Regions from separate parts of the Bacillus sp. SD127 genome, predicted to be linked through region 1. Evidence: a T-box and tRNA genes for the amino acid it is inferred to sense, from the RefSeq annotation. Region 1 holds a T-box; the other holds one or more tRNA genes.
The links. The T-box of region 1 lies ahead of tyrS (tyrosine--tRNA ligase). A T-box ahead of a tRNA ligase gene usually reads a tRNA of that ligase, here a tRNA-Tyr.
Positions count from the first base shown of each region.

Region 2: it has a tRNA-Tyr gene. The T-box ahead of tyrS (tyrosine--tRNA ligase) is inferred to sense a tRNA for this amino acid. The anticodon was not compared.

Region 1 covers NZ_CP191226.1:1,227,413-1,231,713, forward strand. The annotation lists gene acsA (acetate--CoA ligase) at 1-1,547, shown strand, start outside; T-box leader at 1,602-1,843, shown strand; gene tyrS (tyrosine--tRNA ligase) at 1,892-3,160, shown strand; gene sr7p (small protein SR7P) at 3,292-3,420, shown strand; gene rpsD (30S ribosomal protein S4) at 3,443-4,045, opposite strand.
Region 2 covers NZ_CP191226.1:4,070,514-4,074,814, reverse strand. The annotation lists gene ACQVGS_RS21075 (GNAT family N-acetyltransferase) at 42-524, opposite strand; gene ACQVGS_RS21070 (2-thiouracil desulfurase family protein) at 536-991, opposite strand; tRNA gene ACQVGS_RS21065 (tRNA-Glu) at 1,173-1,247, shown strand; tRNA gene ACQVGS_RS21060 (tRNA-Val) at 1,251-1,326, shown strand; tRNA gene ACQVGS_RS21055 (tRNA-Thr) at 1,331-1,403, shown strand; tRNA gene ACQVGS_RS21050 (tRNA-Tyr) at 1,423-1,507, shown strand; tRNA gene ACQVGS_RS21045 (tRNA-Gln) at 1,512-1,583, shown strand; gene sigW (RNA polymerase sigma factor SigW) at 1,814-2,377, shown strand; gene rsiW (anti-sigma-W factor RsiW) at 2,391-3,017, shown strand; gene cdaA (diadenylate cyclase CdaA) at 3,179-4,000, shown strand; gene cdaR (CdaA regulatory protein CdaR) at 3,993-4,301, shown strand, end outside.

The DNA.
Region 1 (4,301 bases):
ACAAAGTAGCGCTTTATTATAAGGACGCAAAACGGGATGAAAAATACACATTTAAAGAAATGAAAGAAGAAACAAACAGAGCCGGGAATGTACTGAGACGGTATGGAAATGTGGAAAAAGGGGACCGCGTTTTTATTTTTATGCCGAGATCACCCGAGCTTTATTTTATTATGCTAGGCGCTATCAAAATCGGCGCAATCGCCGGGCCGTTATTTGAAGCGTTTATGGAGGGGGCTGTTAAGGACCGGCTGCAAAACAGCGAGGCAAAGGTTGTCGTCACGACGCCTGAGCTTTTGGAAAGGATTCCGGTTGAAAAGCTGCCTGATTTACAGCATATATTCATAGTCGGCGGCCAGGCTGAAAAGAGAGGAACAAACATCATTCATTATGATGAAGTGGCTAAGCATGAGAGCACAAGACTGGACATTGAATGGATGGACAGGAAAGACGGCTATTTGCTTCACTATACATCAGGATCTACGGGTACGCCGAAGGGTGTGCTTCATGTCCATGAGGCGATGGTTCAGCAGTATCAGACAGGAAAATGGGTCCTTGATTTAAAGGAAGAGGACATTTATTGGTGCACGGCCGACCCAGGCTGGGTGACTGGAACGGTGTACGGGATTTTTGCGCCGTGGCTGAACGGAGCGACAAATGTTATTGTCGGCGGACGATTCAGCCCGGAAAGCTGGTATGGAACGATTGAGCAGCTTGGCGTAAACGTCTGGTACAGCGCGCCGACTGCCTTTCGAATGCTGATGGGAGCCGGAGATGAGATGGCTGCCAAATATGATCTGACTTCACTCCGCCATGTGCTGAGTGTCGGTGAACCTTTAAACCCGGAAGTGATCAGATGGGGGCATAAAGTTTTTAATAAACGGATTCATGATACATGGTGGATGACAGAGACGGGCGGACAGCTGATCTGCAACTATCCTTGCATGGATATTAAACCAGGCTCGATGGGAAAACCGATTCCCGGTGTAGAAGCAGCAATCGTTGACAATCAGGGGAACGAGCTTCCGCCGTATCGAATGGGGAACCTCGCCATTAAAAAGGGCTGGCCTTCTATGATGCACACGATTTGGAACAACCCTGAAAAATACGAATCTTATTTTATGCCTGGCGGATGGTATGTGTCGGGTGATTCTGCCTACATGGATGATGAAGGGTATTTTTGGTTCCAAGGCAGAGTGGACGATGTCATCATGACCTCCGGTGAGCGTGTCGGACCATTTGAAGTGGAAAGCAAGCTTGTCGAACATCCGGCAATTGCGGAGGCGGGGGTCATTGGAAAACCTGATCCCGTGCGCGGCGAAATCATCAAAGCCTTTATCGCTCTCAGAGAAGGGTTTGAGCCGTCTGATAAACTGAAGGAAGAAATCCGCCAATTTGTCAAACAAGGCCTTGCAGCCCATGCGGCTCCGCGTGAAATTGAATTTAAGGATAAGCTGCCAAAAACACGGAGCGGTAAAATCATGAGACGTGTGCTGAAGGCGTGGGAACTGAATCTTCCGGCCGGAGACCTGTCAACGATGGAGGATTAAAAGGCGCCGTTGACACGGGATTTTATTTATGTTAAAAATGATATAGCTTCATATGAAAAGGTAAAGATTGAGACAAGTAGAATATCCTTACGTTCCAGAGAGCTGATGGCCGGTGAAAATCAGCACAGACGGATATATCGAATACACTCATGAACCGCTTTTGCAAACAAAGCCGCTCAGGCTTTCAGTAGTGAAAGAACGGACCTGATCCGTTATCAGGCAAAGTGATAAGAGCGAAAAGCTGTATGTATGCTCTTATTAGTAGGGTGGTACCGCGATAATCAATCGTCCCTTCGTTTACACGAAGGGGCGTTTTTATTTTATTAAAAAAGGAGCTTTATCTCATGACAAACTTACTTGAAGACTTATCCTTCCGCGGATTGATTCAGCAAATGACGGATGAAGAAGGACTGAATAAACAGCTGAACGAAGAAAAAATCCGCCTGTACTCAGGCTTTGATCCGACAGCAGACAGCTTGCATATCGGGCACCTGCTGCCCATTTTAACACTCCGCCGTTTTCAGCTTGCGGGGCACCATCCGATTGCGCTTGTGGGCGGCGCGACGGGTTTAATCGGCGATCCGAGCGGAAAAAAAGCTGAGCGTACATTAAACACGGCTGATATTGTTGTCGAATGGTCGCAAAAAATCAAACATCAGCTTTCAAGATTTCTTGATTTTGAGTCAGCGGAAAACCCGGCTGTTATGGCAAATAACTACGACTGGATCGGAAACATGAATGTGATCGACTTCCTTCGTGACGTCGGCAAAAACTTCGGCATCAATTACATGCTGGCAAAAGATACAGTCAGCTCCAGAATCGAATCCGGCATCTCTTACACGGAATTCAGCTACATGATTCTTCAATCTTATGATTTCTTAAACCTGTACAGAGAGAAAAACTGTAAGCTGCAAATCGGCGGAAGCGATCAATGGGGCAACATTACAGCTGGCCTTGAGCTGATCAGAAAATCTGAAGAAGAAGGAGCAAAAGCATTCGGTCTTACCATTCCGCTTGTAACGAAAGCGGACGGCACAAAATTCGGAAAAACCGAAGGCGGCGCAATTTGGCTTGATAAAGAAAAAACGTCCCCATATGAGTTCTATCAATTCTGGATCAATACAGACGACCGTGATGTAGTGAAATATTTAAAATACTTCACGTTCCTTTCAAAGGAAGAAATCGAAGAATATGCTGAAAAAACTGAAACAGCACCTGAAAAGCGTGAAGCGCAAAAACGCCTGGCAGAAGAAGTGACAGCGCTCGTTCACGGACGCGAGGCACTGGAGCAAGCGATTAATATTTCCCAAGCATTGTTCAGCGGCAATATTAAAGAGCTTTCTGCCCAAGACGTAAAAATCGGTTTTAAAGATGTGCCTTCTCTAGAAAAAGACAGCGCTGAAGAACTGTCACTCGTAGATGTGCTGGTTGAATCGAAACTGTCACCGTCTAAACGCCAAGCCCGTGAAGATATTAAAAACGGAGCCGTTTACATTAACGGTGAACGCCAGACAGAAATTGACTATATCTTATCTGCTGAAGACCGCATTGAAGATCAATTTACTGTTCTGCGCCGCGGGAAGAAAAAATACTTCCTTGTCACATATAAATAAGAAAAAAACATCCTTTGCTTAATTGGCAAAGGATGTTTTTGGTTTAGCGCATAGGAATTTGAGGGAAAGAGTATATTAGATAGGGCAAACACGACCATTCACCACCTTTTCAATAGGAGGGAGAGCTCACCGTGAATCTCATGTGTACGATCGCCAAAGAAAGATTGCAGCGGGATTATTGGGAGCAGCAGACCAGAGAAAGTGTTGTCCAGCAGGAAACGGTAGAAGAATCAGACGAAAAAAAACCCCCGACCGCATAGCGGCTGGGGGTTTTTTAAACGATTAACGAGAGTAGAACTCAACGATAAGCGCTTCGTTAATTTCCGGAGCAAGTTCAGAACGCTCTGGAAGACGAGTGAATGTACCTTCAAGCTTTTCAGCGTCGAAAGTAAGGTATTCAGGAACGAAGTTGTTTACTTCAACAGATTCTTTGATGATAGAAAGGTTTCTTGATTTTTCGCGAACACCGATTGTTTGACCAGCTTTTACTTGGTAAGACGGGATGTCAACGCGGCTTCCGTCTACAGTAATGTGGCCATGGTTAACCAATTGGCGAGCTTGACGGCGAGTACGCGCTAAACCTAGCTTGTACACAACGTTATCAAGACGAGAATCTAAAAGAATCATGAAGTTTTCGCCGTGTTTACCAGTCATTTTTGCAGCTTTGTCAAACAATGTACGGAATTGACGTTCGTTTACACCGTACATGTGACGAAGCTTTTGCTTTTCTTGCAATTGCAAACCGTATTCTGATAATTTTTTACGTTGTCCTGGGCCGTGTGGACCTGGAGCGTAAGGGCGTTTTTCTAATTCTTTTCCTGTTCCGCTAAGAGAGATTCCTAGACGGCGGGACAGTTTCCAAGATGGACCTGTATAGCGAGCCATAATGTGACTCCTCCTTTGGTTTTATTTTTGTGGAAAATAAAAACCGTCTGTTCTATTCGACCATGGACATTTTGTTTTCATGTATCCTCGCTCCAGCAGCAGAGAGTTACACGATACACCTTACTGATAAGGAACAAAATGAAAACATAGAAGCTGAACAAAAAGGCTGCAATATTTCACACAAAGGTCATTATATAATTTATTTGTTTTGAAGTCAACCATTCATCCATTATCGCTTTGCTGTTTATGATATAAT
Region 2 (4,301 bases), 1.4 Mb from region 1:
AACTATCATTTTTAATTTTTGAAACTTTATTTCAAAAGAGGCTATAAGAAATAATGAAGTATCAGCTGTTCGCCAAGCGGCCCGATTTTTCGGCGTCCTTTATCAAGAAATCCGGTTTTCATATATAGCTGCTTTGCACGGGTGTTCAGGTGATTGACGGCTAAAATGATTTCATCGCACCATGGGAAATACCCGTTAACAAAAGAGGGGAGCTGAAGCATGGCTTTTTTCGCATAGCCTTGTCCGTGGTGGGCAGAGTTTAATGATAAGGAACTGAGCAATAAAGCAAATGGATTGTTGGAATAGGGAGCAATGGTTTCTTTTGACGTATGTAGAATGAAAAAGCCTATTGGCAGATCACCTTTTAAGATAACAACCGGATAGCGCTCCTGTATGCTTAGAGCATGAGTCAGCACCTCTTTAGGGAGAGCGGTAAAGCGTTTGTCATCATTGTGTAAAGTAAATGCGTAAAGCTCCGGCAAATGCTCAGGCTTATAGAAGGATAAAGAGATATCTTGCATCATGATGAGCCTCCTTACAATATGTCGTCTAACTGGTTTTCAGAAATTACACGGTACCCCGCTTGTTTTAATAGCGCGGCGGTTACTCCGTTTCCAGCGATTTTTTTGCCTGAAAATGAGCCATTATAGATGAAATTGCTTCCGCATGATGGGCTGTTTTCTTTCAATATGACGGCAGAGGCGTTGATTTCTTTTGCGTAGGCCAATGTTTGGGCCGCGCCCTTCATATATAAATCTGTTACATCTTCTCCTGAAGACGTTATGATTTTCGCGGCTCCACTAAGAACATCCTCACCAGTGCCTCCGATGATTTCTGCTGGTTCTCGGGGAGTGGAGAAGCCGCCGAGAAGTTCAGGGCAAGCCATCACTGCTTGTTTTTCTTCAATCAGTTTTCGGATTTTCTCTGATGCGGCATGCGAACCGTTGTATCTGCATTCAATGCCGCCGAGGCAAGAGCTGACTAGTATCATATTGGTTTCTCCTCTCTTAATTCGATCTATATCTATCTTAAAATAAATGATAAATGTTAGGAGGCTTTTTCAGTTAAAAAAGGGGTTAAAAAGTTTGAAAATAAAAAATTTAAATTTCCTCTTTACAAAAGGGGGGGAACCTGTATATAATAACTTTTGTCAGCTCGACGAGAACACAAACGGCCCGTTGGTCAAGCGGTTAAGACACCGCCCTTTCACGGCGGTAACACGGGTTCGAATCCCGTACGGGTCACCATTTGGAGGATTAGCTCAGCTGGGAGAGCATCTGCCTTACAAGCAGAGGGTCGGCGGTTCGAGCCCGTCATCCTCCACCATCTTGCCGGTGTAGCTCAATTGGTAGAGCAACTGACTTGTAATCAGTAGGTTGGGGGTTCAAGTCCTCTTGCCGGCACTGTTTTTCTTAAAAATATGGAGGGGTAGCGAAGTGGCTAAACGCGGCGGACTGTAAATCCGCTCCCTCAGGGTTCGGCAGTTCGAATCTGCCCCCCTCCACCATCATTGGGCTATAGCCAAGCGGTAAGGCAACGGACTTTGACTCCGTCATGCGTTGGTTCGAATCCAGCTAGCCCAGTCACAGACACCTTTTGATCAAAGGTGTCTTTTTTCTTTTTGAAAAAATCATTCCAACTTCTAACTGTTCAGTCTGTATAATAATTTTAAAAATATGTTAAGGTAGTTTATTCACAAATTGCCATCTACACCCTGCCAAAAATTTGTTAAACTTATTTTATAAAAAAATTGAAACCTTTAGAAACGAAGCTCGTATACATACAGACCGGTGAAGGCAGAGGTTAGATAAATATGGAAATGATGATTAAAAAGAGAATTAAGCAAGTCAAAAAAGGCGATCAAAATGCATTTGCGGACATCGTAGATATTTACAAGGATAAAATTTATCAGCTTTGCTACCGTATGCTTGGCAATGTGCATGAGGCGGAAGATATCGCACAAGAGGCTTTCATCAGAGCGTACGTCAATATCGACAGTTTTGATATCAACCGGAAATTTTCAACTTGGCTTTATCGAATTGCGACCAACTTGACCATTGACCGCATTCGCAAAAAGAAGCCGGATTATTACCTCGATGCAGAAGTGGCGGGTACAGAAGGCTTGACGATGTATTCCCAAATCGCCGCAGATGGAGTTTTGCCTGAAGATGCAGTCGTATCGCTGGAGCTTTCACACACGATTCAGCAGAAAATATTAAAGCTTCCTGACAAATACAGAACTGTCATTGTATTAAAGTATATTGATGAACTCTCATTAATTGAAATCGGCGAGATTCTGAACATTCCTGTGGGGACTGTAAAAACGCGGATTCACAGAGGCAGAGAGGCTCTTAGAAAACAATTAAGGGATCTTTAAGTGGGGTGATGAAATGAGCTGTCCTGAACAAATTGTGCAGCTTATGCATATGCATCTTGATGGAGATATCCTTCCGAAAGATGAACAAGTATTAAAAGAACATCTGGAGGCATGCGAGGAATGCAGAAAGCATTTTTATGAGATGGAAAAATCCATTGCGCTCGTCCGGAGCACATCGCATGTCGAAGCCCCCGCCGATTTTACCGCTAACGTCATGGCAAAATTGCCTAAGGAGAAGAAAAGAGCTTCTGTGAAAAGATGGTTCAGATCCCATCCGGTTATCGCGGCTGCTGCGGTATTCATCATTTTGATGGGCGGAGGATTGTTAAACAGCTGGCACAATGACCACAACTTCAGCGTGTCGAAGCAGCCGAATCTGGTCGTGCAAAACAACACTGTGATCGTGCCTGAAGGTGAGACGGTCAAAGGTGATGTCACCGTCAAAAACGGCAAGCTGATTATTAAAGGGAAAATAGACGGGGATGTAACCGTTGTAAACGGAGAAAAGTATATGGCCTCTGCTGGACAAGTCACCGGTCAAATTGAGGAGATTAATCAATTATTCGACTGGACATGGTATAAAATGAAGTCTGCGGGGAAAAGTGTATTCAATGCATTAGACCCGAACGGAGAAGAGTAAAGCGTGTTGTGCGCTTTACTCTTTTTTTAGGTTCTCAAACGGCTGGCATATTTCACTTGCCAAAACGAAATGTGGTATAATGGGCTCGCTATGTAAAGTACATATGCGTAACACATTAAACTTCAAAATACGAAATGACTGAATTCTTGGAGGACGAGGAAATGGCTTTTGAGGATATCCCTTTTTTGCAGTACCTCGGCAATGCCGTTGATATTCTCCTTGTTTGGTATGTGATATATAAACTGATTATGGTGATACGCGGCACGAAGGCGGTTCAGCTCTTAAAAGGAATCGTTGTGATCGTGCTTGTCCGTATGGCCAGTCAATATTTGGGCCTCAGCACGCTTCAGTGGCTGATGGACCAAGCGATAACATGGGGATTTTTAGCAATTATTATTATCTTTCAGCCTGAGCTGAGAAGAGCGCTTGAACAGCTTGGACGGGGCCGTTTCTTCTCGAGGAGCGGCACGCCGGTTGAGGAGGCGCAGCAGAAAACAATTGAGGCTATAACGAAAGCGATCAATTATATGGCGAAACGCCGGATCGGCGCCCTTTTAACCATTGAGCGGGATACGGGTATGGGGGATTATATTGAAACGGGCATTCCTTTGAATGCAAAGGTCAGCTCTGAGCTCTTGATCAATATTTTTATCCCGAATACACCGCTTCATGACGGAGCGGTCATTATGAAAAATAATGAAATTGCCGCTGCCGCCTGTTATTTGCCGCTTTCTGAAAGCCCGTTCATTTCAAAAGAACTGGGAACGCGGCACAGGGCGGCTGTCGGAATCAGTGAAGTTACAGACAGTTTGACGATTATCGTGTCTGAAGAGACCGGCGGCGTCAGTGTGGCGAGGAATGGTGACCTTCACAGAGAGCTGACGGAAGAAGCGCTGAAAGAAATGCTTGAAGCAGAGTTTAAGAAGAACACCAGAGAGACTTCTTCTAACCGTTGGTATTGGAGGGGCAAGAAAAATGGATAAATTCTTAAACAACCGCTGGGCTGTGAAAGTCATTGCGCTGCTTTTCGCGCTCTTGCTTTATGTAGCGGTTAACAGCAACCAAGCACCAACTCCGAAAAAACCAGGTGAATCATTTTTTCCAACATCTACAACTGATGAGGCAACACTGACTGATATACCGGTTAAAGCATATTACGATGATGAAAATTATGTCGTGACGGGCGTTCCGCAAACGGTGAATGTCACGATAAAAGGTCCGACAAGCGCCGTGAAGAAGGCGAGACAGACAAAGAATTTTGAGATATACGCGGATATGGAGAAG